2 regions of the Streptomyces sp. NPDC029674 genome follow, and region 1 is predicted to be linked to the other one. Evidence: riboswitches for the same ligand, from Rfam matches in the RefSeq annotation. Region 1 holds a riboswitch; the other holds the start of a gene.

What was found. Region 1 has a riboswitch for cobalamin ahead of ACI2L3_RS22555 (ribonucleoside-diphosphate reductase subunit alpha). Riboswitches for the same ligand answer to the same signal wherever they lie in the genome.
Region 2: linked by a shared signal. The riboswitch ahead of ACI2L3_RS36905 (cobalamin biosynthesis protein) and the one ahead of ACI2L3_RS22555 (ribonucleoside-diphosphate reductase subunit alpha) in region 1 are both predicted to bind cobalamin.

What each region holds. Positions count from the first base shown of each region.
Region 1 is NZ_JBJDPY010000009.1:136,419-144,133, forward strand. It holds gene ACI2L3_RS22545 (cytochrome P450) at 1-1,238, shown strand, start outside; gene ACI2L3_RS22550 (ribonucleotide-diphosphate reductase subunit beta) at 1,306-2,328, opposite strand; gene ACI2L3_RS22555 (ribonucleoside-diphosphate reductase subunit alpha) at 2,328-4,739, opposite strand; cobalamin riboswitch at 4,870-5,006, opposite strand; gene ACI2L3_RS22560 (GNAT family N-acetyltransferase) at 5,055-5,555, opposite strand; gene mctP (monocarboxylate uptake permease MctP) at 5,635-7,263, opposite strand; gene ACI2L3_RS22570 (DUF3311 domain-containing protein) at 7,260-7,514, opposite strand; gene ACI2L3_RS22575 (CstA-like transporter-associated (seleno)protein) at 7,636-7,715, opposite strand, start outside.
Region 2 is NZ_JBJDPY010000026.1:13,337-21,051, reverse strand. It holds gene ACI2L3_RS36935 (neutral zinc metallopeptidase) at 1-78, shown strand, start outside; gene ACI2L3_RS36930 (hypothetical protein) at 95-1,555, opposite strand; gene ACI2L3_RS36925 (alpha/beta hydrolase family protein) at 1,623-2,759, opposite strand; gene ACI2L3_RS36920 (class II aldolase/adducin family protein) at 2,826-3,512, opposite strand; gene ACI2L3_RS36915 (anion permease) at 3,831-5,126, shown strand; gene ACI2L3_RS36910 (hypothetical protein) at 5,139-5,363, shown strand; cobalamin riboswitch at 5,471-5,615, shown strand; gene ACI2L3_RS36905 (cobalamin biosynthesis protein) at 5,724-6,692, shown strand; gene ACI2L3_RS36900 (cobyric acid synthase) at 6,689-7,715, shown strand, end outside.

The DNA of each region.
Region 1 (7,715 bases):
CACTGCGCGATCACGGCGACCTCGTACGGATCAGGCTGGGACCCCGGACGGCGTACGTGGTGTGCGATCCGCAACTGGTCGGCGCCATGCTCAAGAACCCCGAGTACGTCGTCGGCGGACCGCTCTGGGACACCCTGGAGGTGCTCCTCGGCAAGGGCGTGGCGACCAGCAACGGCAAGCTGCACCGGCGCCAGCGGCGCATGATGCAGCCCGCGTTCCGGCCCGAGCGGATCGCGGACTACGCCAAGGTGATGGAGGAGGAGGCGCGCGCCACGGCGGCCCGCTGGCAGCCCGGCGCCACGGTCGACGTGGGCGCGGAGATGTTCCGCACCGCCGTGCGCATCGTCTCGCGCTCCCTCCTGGAGGTCGACTCGATCGCGGAGAAGGCGGACCGCATCGCCGACTCGCTGCACACCGTCTTCGAGGGCCTCTACCGCCGGATGGTGCTCTCGGTCGGGCCGCTCCACCGCGTGCCGACCCCCGCCAACCGGCGCTTCGAGAGGGCGCTCGCCGATCTGCACGCGCTCGTCGACGAGATCGTCGCGGAGCGCCGCGCGGCCGGCCCCGGCGGACCCGACGACCTGCTCGCGCAATTGCTGCGGGCCACGGACGAAACCGGGGCGCCCATAGCCGACCAGGAGATCCACGACAACGTGGTATCCCTCGTGGTGGCGGGCGCCGAGAATGTCGCGTCGACGCTGGCGTGGACGTTCCAGCTGCTCACCGAACACCCCGAGCAGGAAAGGCGGTTGGTTGAAGAGGTAAATTCCGTGGCCCCGGATCGCGCGATCACATTCGCCGATCTCAAGGACCTGCCGTACACCCGCAATGTCGTCACCGAGGCGATGCGGATACGGCCGGCCGCCTGGATATTCACGCGCCGGTCCGTGGCCGAAACCGAACTGGGCGGCTATTCGATTCCGGCCGACGCGGACATCGTCTACAGCGTGTACGCGATGCAGCGCGACCCGCGTTCCTTCGAGCGGCACCTCGACTTCGACCCCGACCGCTGGATACCGGAACGCGCCGGTGCCGTGCCGGAGTTCGCGATGATGCCGTTCAGCGTCGGCAACCGGAAGTGCCCCGGCGACCACTTCAGCCTGGCCGAACTCGCCCTGATCCTGGGGACCGTGGCGCCGAAATGGCACCTGGCGCCGGTCGAGGAGACGGACGCCCGCACCCGGGTCGGCATCACCCTGCACCCGAAGCGGCTCGTCCTGCGGGCCATGCCGCGCTGAACACACGGGTGCCCGCCCCGCCCGGCGAAGGGCGGGGCGGGCACACCGCAGGCGCCGCGCGCCAGGGCTAGAACTCGTCGTCGAAGGAGACCGACCCCTCGACCGCGACCTGGTACGCCGAAGGCCGCCGCTCGAAGAAATTGGTCAGCTCCTGCACGCCCTGCAGCTCCATGAAGGAGAAGGGGTTCTCAGAGCCGTAGACCGGCGCGAAGCCGAGGCGCTGCAGCCGCTGGTCTGCGACGCACTCCAGGTACTCGCGCATCGAGTCGGTGTTCATGCCCGGCAGACCGTCGCCGCACAGATCGCGGGCGAACTGCAGCTCGGCCTCGACGGCCTCCTTCAGCATGTCCGTGACCTGCGTCTGGAGCGCGTCATCGAAGAGCTCGGGCTCCTCCTTGCGGACGGTGTCGACCACGTCGAAGGCGAAGCTCATGTGCATCGTCTCGTCACGGAACACCCAGTTGGTGCCGGTCGCCAGACCGTGCAGCAGACCGCGGCTGCGGAACCAGTAGACGTACGCGAAGGCACCGTAGAAGAAGAGGCCCTCGATGCATGCCGCGAAGCAGATGAGGTTGAGCAGGAAGCGGCGGCGGTCGGACTGCGTCTCCAGCCGGTCCAGCTTCTCGACCGAGTCCATCCACTTGAAGCAGAACTGCGCCTTCTCGCGGATGGAGGGGATCTCCTCCACCGCGTCGAACGCGGCGGCCCGGTCCTCCGGGTCGGGCAGGTAGGTGTCGAGCAGCGTCAGATAGAACTGGACGTGCACGGCCTCCTCGAAGAGCTGTCGGCTCAGGTAAAGGCGCGCCTCGGGGGAGTTGATGTGCTTGTAGAGCGTCAGGACCAGGTTGTTCGAGACGATCGAGTCGCCGGTCGCGAAGAACGCGACGAGCCGGCCGATCAGGTGCTGCTCCTCGGGCGTCATCTTCGCCAGGTCGGCGACGTCCGAGTGGAGGTCGACCTCCTCGACGGTCCAGGTGTTCTTGATCGCGTCCCGGTAGCGCTCGTAGAAGTCCGGGTAGCGCATGGGGCGCAGGGTCAGCTCGAAGCCCGGGTCGAGGAGGTTCTTCTCGCTGTTCGTGGTGGAGCTCATTACTGGCAGGCCTCGCAGGACTCGGGGTTTTCCAGGGAGCAGGCGACGGCGTCTTCGGCCGTGACCTGCGCGGGGACGGGGGCGGTGGCCGCGGCGCCGGAGCCGCCGGCCGCGCGGGCGATGCGCGTCGCGGGGCGCGAGCGCAGGTAGTACGTGGTCTTCAGGCCCCGCTGCCAGGCGTACGCGTACATCGAGGAGAGCTTGCCGATGGTCGGCGTCTCCAGGAAGAGGTTGAGCGACTGCGCCTGGTCGAGGAACGGGGTGCGGGCGGCGGCCATGTCGATCAGGCCGCGCTGCGGGATCTCCCACGCCGTGCGGTACAGCGCGCGGACGTCCTCGGGGATCCAGTCGAAGCCCTGCACCGAGCCGTTGGCCTCGCGCAGCGCCTCCCGGGTCTTCGCGTCCCAGACGCCCAGCCGCTTCAGCTCCTCCACGAGATAGGCGTTGACCTGGAGGAACTCACCGGACAGCGTCTCGCGCTTGAAGAGGTTGGAGACCTGCGGCTCGATGCACTCGTAGACACCGGCGATGGAGGCGATGGTCGCGGTCGGCGCGATGGCGAGCAGCAGCGAGTTGCGCATGCCGGTGGCGGCGATACGTGCGCGCAGCGCCGCCCACCGCTCCGGCCAGGTCAGCTCGACGCCGTAGTGGTCGGGGTGCAGGACGCCGCGCGCGGTGCGGGTCTTCTCCCAGGCCGGGAGCGGACCGTTCCGTTCGGCCAGGTCCGCGGACGCCTCGTACGCGGCGAGCATGATCCGCTCGGCGATCCGGGTGGAGAGCGCGCGCGCCTCGGGGGAGTCGAAGTCCAGCTTCAGCTGGAAGAAGACGTCCTGGAGGCCCATCGCGCCGAGGCCCACCGGACGCCACTTGGCGTTGGAGCGGCCGGCCTGCTCGGTCGGGTAGAAGTTGATGTCGACGACGCGGTCGAGGAAGGTGACGGCGGTGCGGACGGTGTCGTCGAGCCGCTCCCAGTCGATGTCCCCGTCGCGTACGAAGGCGCCGAGGTTCACGGACCCCAGGTTGCAGACGGCGGTCTCCCCGTCGTCCGTCACCTCCAGGATCTCCGTGCAGAGGTTCGAGGAGTGCACGGTGTGGCCGGGCTCGGCGGTCTGGTTGGCGGTGCGGTTGGCGGCGTCCTTGAACGTCATCCAGCCGTTGCCGGTCTGCGCGAGGGTGCGCATCATGCGGCCGTACAGGTCGCGGGCCGACATCGTCTTCTTCGCGAGCCCGGCGGCCTCCGCCTTCCGGTACGCGGCGTCGAACTCCTCGCCCCACAGGTCGACGAGCTCGGGCACGTCGGACGGCGAGAACAGCGACCACGGCTGGTCGGCGGCGACCCGGCGCATGAACTCGTCGGGGATCCAGTGCGCGAGGTTGAGGTTGTGCGTGCGCCGCTGGTCCTCACCCGTGTTGTCGCGCAGCTCCAGGAACTCCTCGATGTCGGAGTGCCACGTCTCCAGGTAGACCGCGGCCGCGCCCTTGCGCCGCCCGCCCTGGTTCACGGCGGCGACCGAGGCGTCCAGCGTCTTCAGGAACGGCACGATGCCGTTGGAGTGCCCGTTCGTGCCGCGGATCAGCGAACCCCGGGAGCGGATCCGGGAGTACGAGAGGCCGATGCCGCCCGCGTGCTTCGAGAGCCGCGCGACCTGGTGGTAGCGGTCGTAGATCGAGTCGAGCTCGTCCAGCGGGGAGTCGAGGAGGTAGCAGGACGACATCTGCGGGTGGCGGGTGCCGGAGTTGAAGAGCGTCGGCGAGGACGGCAGGTAGTCCAGGCGGCTCATCAGGCCGTAGAGCGCGGCGACTTCGTCGACGGCGCGGGCGCTCCCATCCTCGGCGAGGCCGCTCGCGACGCGCAGCATGAAGTGCTGCGGCGTCTCGATGACCTGCCGGGTGATGGGGTGGCGCAGCAGATAGCGGCTGTGCAGGGTGCGCAGGCCGAAGTAGCCGAAGCGGAAGTCGGCGCCGTCGGCGAGCGCGGCGTCCACGAGCGCGTCGAGCCGGGCCGCGTGCTCCGTCACGAAGGACGCCGTGCGGTCGGCGATCAGGCCCTCGCGGTGGCCGACGGCGATCGACTCGGTGAAGGAGCGCACGCCCTGCGACGCGGCCTCGGTGGCGATGGAGAGGCTGAGCAGCCGCGCGGCGAGCCGGGAGTACGCCGGGTCCTCGGAGATGAGCCCCGCGGCCGCCTCGGTCGCCAGCTCCCGCAGCTCCGCCTCGTCGGCCCGGGCCGACCGGCCCCGCAGCGCCGCGGCGGCGACCCGGCCGGGGTCGGTGTCGGGGAGGTCGGCGGTGAGGTCGGTCAGGGTGCGCAGCAGTACGGCACCCGGTCCGTCGGTGCCTTCGGCACCCTCGGTGCTGTCGGTGGGCTGCGGTGCCCGCGCTGACGCAGGTTCGGCAGGCGCGATGGTCACGTGGAGCTCTCCCTCGCTCGGCTCTGGGCCTGGGGGAGGGGATGGCACACACGGGCGCACCCGGGCAGGGCGGCGTACCGCGTCCACCGGCCCATTCCACGAGGCCCGGACGGTCGGCACCCGGGCCGGACGGCTCGGGTGCACTGCCGGCAGGTCTTCGGACTCCGCGTACGACAAATGCGTACACGTCTACCGTTGCGGGACAGTTCCGGACTTGCACCGGATTCCCCTGCGGCGACAGCGAGCACGAGCATACATCTTGTGCCGCGCTCCTGAAGCGGGCCCACATCTTGTGTCGGCCCAGGGGGCTTGCGGCTAGAGCTTCAGCGCGTACGCCAGCAGCGGCACCGTCTCGATCGGCCTCCAGTCGCGCTCGGGCGTCCGCACGAAACCGAGGCGCTCGTACAGCCGGTGGGCGGCGTGCATGGACGTCTGCGTGGACAGGACGAGCGCGCCGCGACCCGCCTCCGCGGCGCGCCGCACGCACTCCCGTACGAGCGTCTCGCCCACGCCCCGGCCGCGCGTCCCGGGGGAGACGGCCAGCATGCGGATCTCCGCCTCGCCGTCCCGCGCGATGTCGGCCATCGGGCCGCCGGCCGGCACATAGGTGACGCAGCCGAGTATCTTCCCGTCCGCCGCGGCCACCAGGACCTCGGCCGCCGCCGCCCGCGACGGCACGTCGCGCAGCACCGCGAGATAGGGGTCGTCCGCCCCGAAGTCCAGGTGTCCGCCGTCGAGATAGGCCTGCGCGGTGAGGTCGCCGAGCGCCTCGTACTCCTCGGGGTGCGCCCCTCTGATGGTGATCGTGAAGTCCATGGGGCGAAGTGTGCAACAGGAGTACGACGATGGGCCGCCGGTTTTCCGGCGGCCCATGTCACGTGCGGGGGAGCGGTGTTCAGTGTCCGGCGCCCGCCGTCGCCTTCGGGAGTTCCTGTACGACGCCGGGGTCGCCCGCGTCCGCCGTGTAGTCCTCCGGCGACGTCTCGTCGATGCCCTCGGGGGCCTTCAGCGCCTTCAGGACGAAGGTGAGGACCACGGTCACGACGACGTTCAGGACGAACGCGGTGAGACCGATGTAGCCGATCTCGCCGATGCCCGGGATCGTGTCGGAGGAGCCACCGAAGTGCTTCTGCGTGGGCGAGGCGACGCCGTACGCGGCGAGCGTGCCGTAGACCATGCCGACCGCCCAGCCCGCGAGCAGCGCCCAGCGGTGGAACCACCGGGTGAACAGGCCGCCGACCAGCGCGGGCATCGTCTGCAGGATCCAGATGCCGCCGAGCAGCTGGAAGTTGATCGCCACGGTCTTGTCCATGCCGAGGACGAAGACGAGGGCGCCCACCTTCACCATGAGCGAGACCAGCTTGGAGACCTTGGTCTCCTGCTCGGGCGTCGCGTCGGGCTTGAGGAAGTCCTTGTAGATGTTCCGGGTGAAGAGGTTCGCGGCCGCGATGGACATGATGGCGGCCGGCACGAGCGCGCCGATGCCGATCGCCGCGAAGGCGACGCCCGTGAACCAGTCGGGGAACATGTCCTCGAAGAGCTGCGGGATCGCGAGCTGGCCGTTGTCGACCTTGACCCCGGCCGCGATCGCCATGAAGCCGAGCAGCGCGAGCAGGCCCAGCATCAGGGAGTACAGGGGCAGGATCGTGGTGTTGCGGCGGATCACGTTGCGGCTCTTGGAGGAGAGCGTCGCCGTGATCGAGTGCGGGTACATGAAGAGCGCGAGGGCCGAGCCGAGCGCCAGCGTCGCGTACGTCCACTGACCGGCCTCCGGCGGCGCGAGCGCGCCGCGCGGCTTGTCGGTCGCCGGGTTGGTCTGCGAGAAGGCGTCGCCCGCCTTGGCGAAGACGTCGTCGAAGCCGCCGAGCTTGATCGGGATGTAGATGATCGCGACGACGATGACGAGGTAGATCAGGCCGTCCTTCACGAACGCGATCAGCGCGGGCGCGCGCAACCCCGACGAGTAGGTGTACGCGGCGAGCACCGCGAACGCGATCAGCAGCGGCAGGTCCTTGATGAACCAGTTGGTGTCGGGCCCGCCGCCGATGCCCATGACGTCGAGAACGGCCTGGATGCCGACCAGTTGGAGCGCGATGTACGGCATCGTGGCGAGGATGCCGGTGACCGCGACCGCCAGCGAGAGCCCCTTGGAGCCGAAGCGTCCGCGCACGAAGTCGGAGGTGGTCACATAGCCGTGCTTGTGCGAGACGGACCACAGGCGCGGCAGGAAGGTGAAGATCAGCGGGTAGACGAGGATCGTGTACGGCACGGCGAAGAAGCCGGCCGCGCCCGCCGCGTAGATCGCCGCGGGGACGGCCACGAAGGTGTACGCGGTGTAGAGGTCGCCGCCGAGCAGGAACCAGGTGACCCAGGTGCCGAACGAGCGGCCGCCGAGGCCCCATTCGTCCAGGCTCTGGTCGTTCTCGGCCTTGCGCCAGCGGGCGGCCAGGAAGCCCATGACCGTGACCGCGAGGAAGAAGAAGATGAAGACGGCGAGTGCGACGCCGTTGACTCCGTCGTTCATGACCGCGCCTCTTCCTTGCGGGCGCGCTGGTCACGCTGCCACAGCTTGTACGCGATCATCGTGAGCACCGTGGAGATGAGCACCCACAGCATCTGGTACCAGTAGAAGAACGGGATGCCGATGAAGGTCGGCTCGATCTTGGCGTAGGAGCTCACCCACAGCATCGCCACGAAGGGCGCGACAAGGCAGACGGCGATGACCACGCGGACCGGCGTGACGACCGGTCTGTTCACTTCCGGCGCATCTGACATAGCGCGGCTCCGTTCCCTCACTTATCCCGTGCTTAACGTGCGGGAAATCTAAGCGAGAGTCTTGATCTATGGAACCCCTGTCCGGATAACGGACGAGTCACCGGACCGTCGATGTGCCTGCTCAGCAGCAGCGGAAGCCCTGTCGCGGGTCCGACTCCTGTTGGTCTGTCCGCATGCGCTCAAATGCGCGGCGGCTGGGGA
Region 2 (7,715 bases), on a different contig from region 1:
TCGGCCGAACAGCGCCAGCGGTGGTTCTACCAGGGCTATCGCACCGGCGACATGGGGCAGTGCGACACCTTCCGCTGACGCGTCCGTCCGGCGGCTACTCCCCGCCCGTGTGCACCTGGAAGGCCGCGCGGCGCACGGCCTTGGCGAGGGCCGGGTCGGGGTGGGCCGCGGCGAGGGCGACCAGGACCTGGACGGTGCGGGGGTGGCCGACGCGGCGCACCTCGTCGAGGAGGGCGGGCACGGTGGGCTGGACCGCCGACTCCAGGTGGCGGACGAGGAGTTCCGCCTCGCCGTGGTCCGCGACGGCCGCCGCGGTGTCGACCCACAGCCAGGTGGTCTCCTCGCGGGTCAGCACGAGGTGGACGTCCTCGGGGTCGGCGCCCTCCTGCTCGGCGAGCCAGAGCAGGGCGTAGGGCCGCAGCGACGGCTCGTCGACGACGGCCCTGACCTCGGCCTCGGCGGCGGCGCCGACCACGCGCAGGGCCTCGAAGGCGAGGCCGCGCAGCAGGGCGTCCTCGCCGCGGGCGGCGGTGAGGAGGTCGGTGACGGCGCTGCCGACGGTGCGGGCGGCCAGCCAGGCGCGGTACTCGGCGCGGGCCGCGTTGGGACGCAGGCGGGCGCAGCCGCGCAGCATGTCCTCGGCGGACTGTTCGATGTGCCCCGCGGGGCTCTGCGCGGCGACGCAGATCTGCTCCAGCTTGACCCAGACCGCCCAGCTGCCGAGCGGGGTGAGCGTGGCCTGTCCGTCGGCGTAGGTGAGCGCGCCGACGGCGGCGAGGCCGTGCAGCGCCCAGTCGAGGAGGGCGGGCAGCGGGGCCTCGTCCCGGGGGCGGTCGGCCGGGGCTGCGGCTTCCGGCTGGGGCCCGTACGGGATCTCGCAGCGTTCGGTGCGCAGTTCCGTGACCCGCTGGTCCAGGAGGTCGAGCAGTTGCGGCACGGGGACGGGACCCGCGGACAGCTGGAGGAAGGACAGGACCTGCGGCATGGCCTCGACGGTCTCGGCGACGGCCGCGGGGGCGAGGGCGTCCGGCGCGGGGTGGGCCAGCGACCAGGCGTCGAAGAGGGCGACCCAGCCGCGCAGGACGGCGGTGTCGTCGCGGTCCCAGGCGCGCAGCCGCCAGCCGGGGCGTGCGCTGTCGCCGTGCACCTCGATGAGGCCCGCGAGGCGGGCGGTGTCCCAGTCGGCGCGGACCTGAGCGGGGGTCAGGCCCAGTTCGTCGGCGGCCCGTTCGGCGGTGGCGTCGGAGAGCGTGCCCTTGCCGTCGGGGGCCGCGCCGGTGCGGCCGGGGCCCGGGCGGAGGGCGGCGTCGGCCCAGCGGGCGACCCGTACGGCGGCGGCGAGGCAGGCGCGCGCGCTGCGGGCCAGCTCGGCGGGGGCGGGCGTGCCCTCGGGGGGCCGGGGCGCGGGACGGCGCGTTCGGCGTTTGCTCATCGCGCCGGGCGCGGCGGAGAGGGGTCGTGTCGCGTCGCGCCGGGTCTCTCCTCGCTCTTCGGCCCTCGGGTGGGGCGCGCGGACAAGTCGGAGCCTGGAGTCGCGCGGGGTACGGGACGTCACGGGGGCAGTCTTCCTGTTGACGGTCCGAAAACCCAAACGGAATGGCGGCGCAGCGTTACGGCAGGCGTTACAGGAGGGGGGTGAGGAAGCGGCGCAGCGCCTCTTCGTAGCCCGCCGGGTCGGCGTTCCACATGGCGCCGTGCGGCGCGTCCTGCACCGTGTGCAACGAGACCAGTTCCGGGCGCTGTTCGGCCAGCCTGCGGGAGAGCGCCCAGGGGGCGACGGCGTCGTCGGGTCCGTGCAGGAGCAGGGTCGGCACCCGCAGCGCCCCGGGGTCCGCGGCGGCCGGCAGCCGGTCGCCGCGCAGCCCGGTGCGTCCTTGGGCCGCGCGGACCGCAAGCGGAAGGAGCGGTCCGGGGGTGCGGCGGGCGCCGGCGAGGGCGCGCAGGGTGGTCTCCCAGTGCAGTACCGGTGAGTCGAGGACGAGGCCGCCGATGCGGTCGCGCAGCGCCGAGTGCGCGGCGGTGTGCAGGCACATGGCGGCGCCGGTGGACCAGCCGTGCAGGACGACGCGCCGTGCGCCGTGGCGCACGGCGTGGCGGAGGGCGGCGTCCAGGTCGCGCCACTCCGTCTCGCCGAGGTGGCCGAGGCCGTCCGGGGAGCGGGGCGCGCCGGGGTCGCCGCGGTAGGCGAGGTCGAGGACCGGGACCCGCAGGCGGTGCAGGAAGTCCATGACGACCATGGGGTGTTCGCGGGTGGTGCCGAGGCCGTGCACGGTGATGACCCAGGTGTCCCGGGCGCCGGGCACGAACCAGGCGGGCAGGGAGCCGAGCTCGCCGGCGATGTCGACGTCCGCGTGGTCGAGGCCGAGCGCGGAGCTCGGGTTCCCGATGTGGACCTGCGGGGTGAGCCAGACGCGGTCGCCGGGTTCCAGGGAGCCGTGGGTGACGGCTTCGAGGCGGCGTACGACCGTGTCGGCCTCGTGCGGGGCTGACTCGAGGACGGGGCCGACGACCGCGTGGGTGCCGGGGGCGCTGAGGCCGTAGGTGCCGGGGCGGCGGCTGGCGAGGGCGCGGGTCAGGCTGACCTGGCCCGCGGCCGTGGCGTGCACGGTGAGGCGTGGCTCGGTCGGCAGGGGGCGGCCTGCGGGTGCCTTGAGGGCGGCGTCGCTGGCGAAGCGGCCCGCCGCGACGGCGGCCGCGGCCGTCCCCAGGGCGGCTGCTACTGCGGTGACGGCCGCTGCCGTCGCTTTGGCTGGGCGCACCGTCCCAGTGTCCGGGGCCGGGGGCTCCGGGGCCAGTGGGCGGTGCCCGCGGGGTGACGCGCCGGGTCAGCCGGGCTGTTGGCCGTAGCCCCGCAGCTTGTCCTCCGCTTCCCGGAGCTGCCCCGGGGAGAGGAGCGTCGGGGCGTGGCCGGGGACCGCGGTGGCCGTGAGCCAGAGGCGGGCCATCCATTCCAGTTGGGCGGTGCGGTCGTATGCCTGGGAGAGGTTGTCTCCGTAGGTGACCGTTCCGTGGTTCTGGAGGAGGCATCCGGTGCGGTCGCGGAGGGCGTGGAGCATGTGCGCGGCCAGCTCCTCGGTGCCGTACAGCGCGTAGGGCGCGACGCGGACGGGGCCGCCGAGGATGCCGGTCATGTAGTGGACCGCCGGAAGCTCGGGGACGAGCATGGAGACGGCTGTGGCGTGCACGGCGTGGGTGTGGACGACGGCGCCGGCGTCCGTGTTCCGGTAGATCGCGAGGTGCATGGGGAGCTCGCTGGTCGGCGCGAGGTCACCGAGGAACTGCTCTCCTTCGAGGTCGACGCCGACCGCGTCCTCGGGCCGCAGCTGGTCGTACGGCACACCGCTCGGGGTGACCAGGACGGTGTCGCCGACGCGTACGGAGACATTGCCGGAGGTGCCGACGACGAGGCCGTCCTTGACCGTCCTGCGGGCCGTCCTGACCAACTCGGCCCAGGCTTTCCGCACGGCGTCGCGCGCCGCTTCCCGCTCCTCGTGGTGCCGCTGCTCAGTCATGCGGCGATCCTGCCAGCCCGGCGATTCCGGTTACCGGGCCGCCGGTCCAGGGCCGGAGGTGACCAGGATCTCTTCGGTGGGTCGCCGGGCCCGCAGGAGCGGTGCGCGCGGGGCGGCCGCCGAATGGCGGAGGCCGACACTCCGCCCAGTTTGCGGGCCTCCCACCACCCCTCCGTACGATCGTGGTCGGACACCTGGTCCATACGGAGGGAGCGCACTCCGCTTCGGGTCACCGCACCGCCCGGCCCAGTTCACTTTCCGTTCACTCAGGTTGCCTACGTTCCACGTGCCACTGACGTCCAACAGAAGCCTGGGTAAATGGAACACATCACGCTTCTCCTCGGGATCGTGATCGTCACCGCTCTCGTGTTCGATTTCACGAACGGTTTCCACGACACTGCCAACGCGATGGCGACGACCATCTCGACCGGCGCTCTCAAGCCCAAGACGGCGGTGGCCATGTCCGCCGTGCTCAACCTCGTCGGAGCCTTCCTCTCCGTCGAAGTCGCCAAGACGATCTCGGGCGGCATCGTCAACGAGGACGGCCTCAAGACAGAGGTCATATTCGCCGCGCTCGTCGGCGCGATTCTCTGGAACCTGCTCACCTGGCTGGTGGGCCTGCCCTCCAGCTCCTCGCACGCCCTCTTCGGCGGCCTCATCGGCGCCGCGGTCATGTCGATGGGCTGGTCGTCGATCAACGGCGGCACCGTCGTCACCAAGATCCTGATCCCTGCCCTCGCCGCGCCGCTCGTGGCGGGTCTCGCCGCGGCGCTGGCCACGCGCCTGACGTACCGGATCGGCCGCAACACCGACACCAAGGCCACCGCCAAGGGCTACCGCGCGGGCCAGATCGCCTCCGCGGGCCTCGTCTCGCTGGCCCACGGCACGAACGACGCACAGAAGACCATGGGCATCATCACGCTCGCCCTGGTCACCGGCGGCGTCCTGAACCCCGGCGCGAACCCCCCGATGTGGGTCATCGTCTCGGCCGGTGTGGCCATCGCCCTCGGCACCTACCTCGGTGGCTGGCGCATCATCCGCACCATGGGCAAGGGCCTCACCGACCTCCAGCCGCAGCAGGGCTTCGCCGCCCAGACCAGCGCCGCGACGGTCATCCTGGCCTCCTCGCACCTGGGCTTCTCGCTCTCCACCACCCAGTCCTGCTCCGGCGCCGTGATGGGCGCGGGCCTCGGCCGCAAGGGCGGCGTGGTCCGCTGGTCGACCGCGACCCGGATGTTCGTCGCCTGGGGTCTGACCCTGCCGGCCGCCGGCCTGGTCGGCGCGGGCGCCGAGTTCCTCACCAAGCAGGGCCCCTGGGGCGTCGCGGTCACCGCCGCGCTCCTGGTCGCGGGCTCGGCCGTCATCTGGGTGCTCTCGCGGCGCAACGCCGTCGACCACACCAACGTCACCGACGACGAGATCCGCTCCGACGACGCCACGGGCGCCGAGCCCGCGGGCGTCGTGACCACCGCGATCGCCGCCGTCACCCCGCCCCCGACGGGCGCGATGGCCGCCTCGACCGGCCCGGACGAGCCCCTCAAGGCCACCGTCGGAGCCCCGACCACCACCACGACCGGCGCCATGGCGGACCCCGCCCGGCCCGCGACGGTATAAGGACAGATCACCATGAGCATCGACTGGGCAGCTCTCGGCTCCGTCTTCGGAGTCAGCCTCGCGGTGACGGTGGCCCTGGTGGGCCTGTTCACCCTCGGCATCGTCGGCCTCTCGAAGCAGGAGACGGCGGCCACCTCGGGCGGCGGCTCCGCGACCGCGGCGCGCACCGGCGCGTACGCCTGCTTCGCGCTGTGCGCGGCGGCCGTGGCGTACGGGATCTATCTGATCGTCGCCTGACGAAGCGTTTTCGGGTGGGGTGCGGGACGCGCTGGCGCGTCCCGCGCCCCACCGTCGTGTGTGGGGCTCCGCACACTCTCCCGCCGCAGGTCAACGGCGAGTTGACGGGCATTCGCGGGGCGTGGTGGACTGCCGGGGCCAACTACGGCGGCAGAAGAGGAAGCCGGTGCGAATCCGGCGCGGTCCCGCCACTGTCACCGGGGAGAGACACTCCCCGCGAGCCAGGAACTCTCGCCACCGATCACGTCGAACCAGGGCGCGGACACCCTGAGTGAGGACATATCGCCATGCGCGGCCGCCCGTTGCCGGTTCCCTCCCTGAGTACGAGCTCCCTCCTCAGTGAAGCGACGGGCTGAGCCCATGAGTGCCGATCGCGACTTCGCGTACGGCGCCGCCGCCGGACTCCTCGGTGACCTGCTGCTCGGCGATCCCCGCCGCGGCCATCCGGTCGCCGCGTTCGGACGTGCCGCGGGCGCCGTCGAGCGGGTGCTGTGGCGCGACCACCGCGGGTGGGGCGCGCTGCACGCCGTGGTGTGCGCCGGGGGCGCGGCGGGCGCCGCCGCCCTCGCCTCCTCCCTCGTACGCCGGTCACGCGCCGGTTCGGTGGCGCTGACCGCCGCCGCGACCTGGGCCGTGGTCGGCGGGACCTCGCTCGGCCGGGAGGCGCGGGCCGTCGGCGGGGCGCTGGAGGCCGGCGACGTCGAGGTCGCGCGGGAGCGGCTGCCGCATCTGTGCGGGCGGGACCCGCAGGCGCTGGACGCCGACGGGATCGCGCGGGCCGTCGTGGAGTCCGTCGCCGAGAACACGTCCGACGCGGTGGTGGGGGCGCTCGTGTGGGGCGCCCTCGGCGGGGTGCCGGGGCTCGTCGCCTTCCGCGCCGTGAACACGCTGGACGCCATGGTCGGGCACAAGTCGTCCCGGTACCGGCGCTACGGGTGGGCCTCCGCCCGGCTCGACGACGTCTTCGGGTGGCCGGGGGCGCGGCTCACCGCCGTGCTCGCGGCGGTCGCCGGGGACTCGGGGCGGGGCGCGCTGAGCGCCTGGCGTACGGACGCGGCGAAGCACCCCAGTCCGAACGCCGGGCCCGTCGAGGCCGCCTTCGCCGGGGCGTTGGGGGTCCGGCTCGGGGGGACGCTCTCGTACGGCGGACGGATCGAGCACCGGCCCGTGCTGAACGGGGGCGGGCGTGACGTGCGCGTAGAAGACATCGAGCGGGCCGTGAAGCTGTCCCGGCGGGTGAGCTGGCTTGCTCTCGGCGTCGCGGTCGCCGCCCGCCGGACACTGCGGTCGGCAAGGTCGCGGTCGGCCAAGTCAGGGAGAGACGTATGAGCGGTGGACTGCTGGTCGCCGGAACCACCTCCGACGCCGGGAAGAGCGTCGTCACCGCCGGCATCTGCCGGTGGCTGACCCGCAAGGGCGTGTCCGTCGCGCCGTTCAAGGCGCAGAACATGTCCCTCAACTCCTTCGTCACCCGCGAGGGCGCCGAGATCGGCCGTGCGCAGGCCATGCAGGCGCAGGCCGCCCGCGTCGAGCCGAGCGCGCTGATGAACCCCGTGCTGCTCAAGCCCGGCGGTGACCGCTCCAGCCAGGTCGTGCTCATGGGCAAGCCGGTGGGCGAGATGAGCGCGCGCGGCTACCACGGGGGGCGCCAGGCCGCACTGCTGGAGACCGTCGTGGGATGCCTGGAGGAGCTCCGGGGCAGCTATGACGCCGTGATCTGTGAGGGCGCGGGGAGTCCCGCCGAGATCAACCTGCGGCGCACCGACATCGTCAACATGGGCATCGCGCGCGCCGCCCGCTTCCCCGTCCTGGTGGTCGGGGACATCGACCGGGGCGGGGTGTTCGCGTCGTTCTTCGGGACGACGGCGCTGCTGAGCGCGGCCGACCAGGAGCTCGTCGCGGGCTACCTGGTGAACAAGTTCCGCGGGGACGTCTCCCTCCTCGAACCCGGGCTCGACATGCTGCTCGGGCTCACCGGGCGGCGCACGTACGGCGTGCTGCCGTTCCAGCACGGGCTGGGCATCGACGAGGAGGACGGCCTGCGGGTCTCCCTGCGGGGCGCGGTCCGGGAGTCCGTGGTGGCGCCGCCGGTCGGTGAGGACGTGCTGCGGGTCGCCGTGTGCGCCGTACCGCTGATGTCGAACTTCACGGACGTGGACGCGCTGGCCGCCGAGCCCGGTGTCGTCGTGCGGTTCGTGGACCGGGCGGAGGAGCTCGTCGACGCGGACCTCGTGGTCGTACCGGGCACGCGCGGGACCGTGAAGGCGTTGCGGTGGCTGCGTGAGCGCGGGCTCGCGGACGCCCTCGCGCGCCGGGCCGCCGAGGGGCGGCCCGTGCTCGGGATCTGCGGCG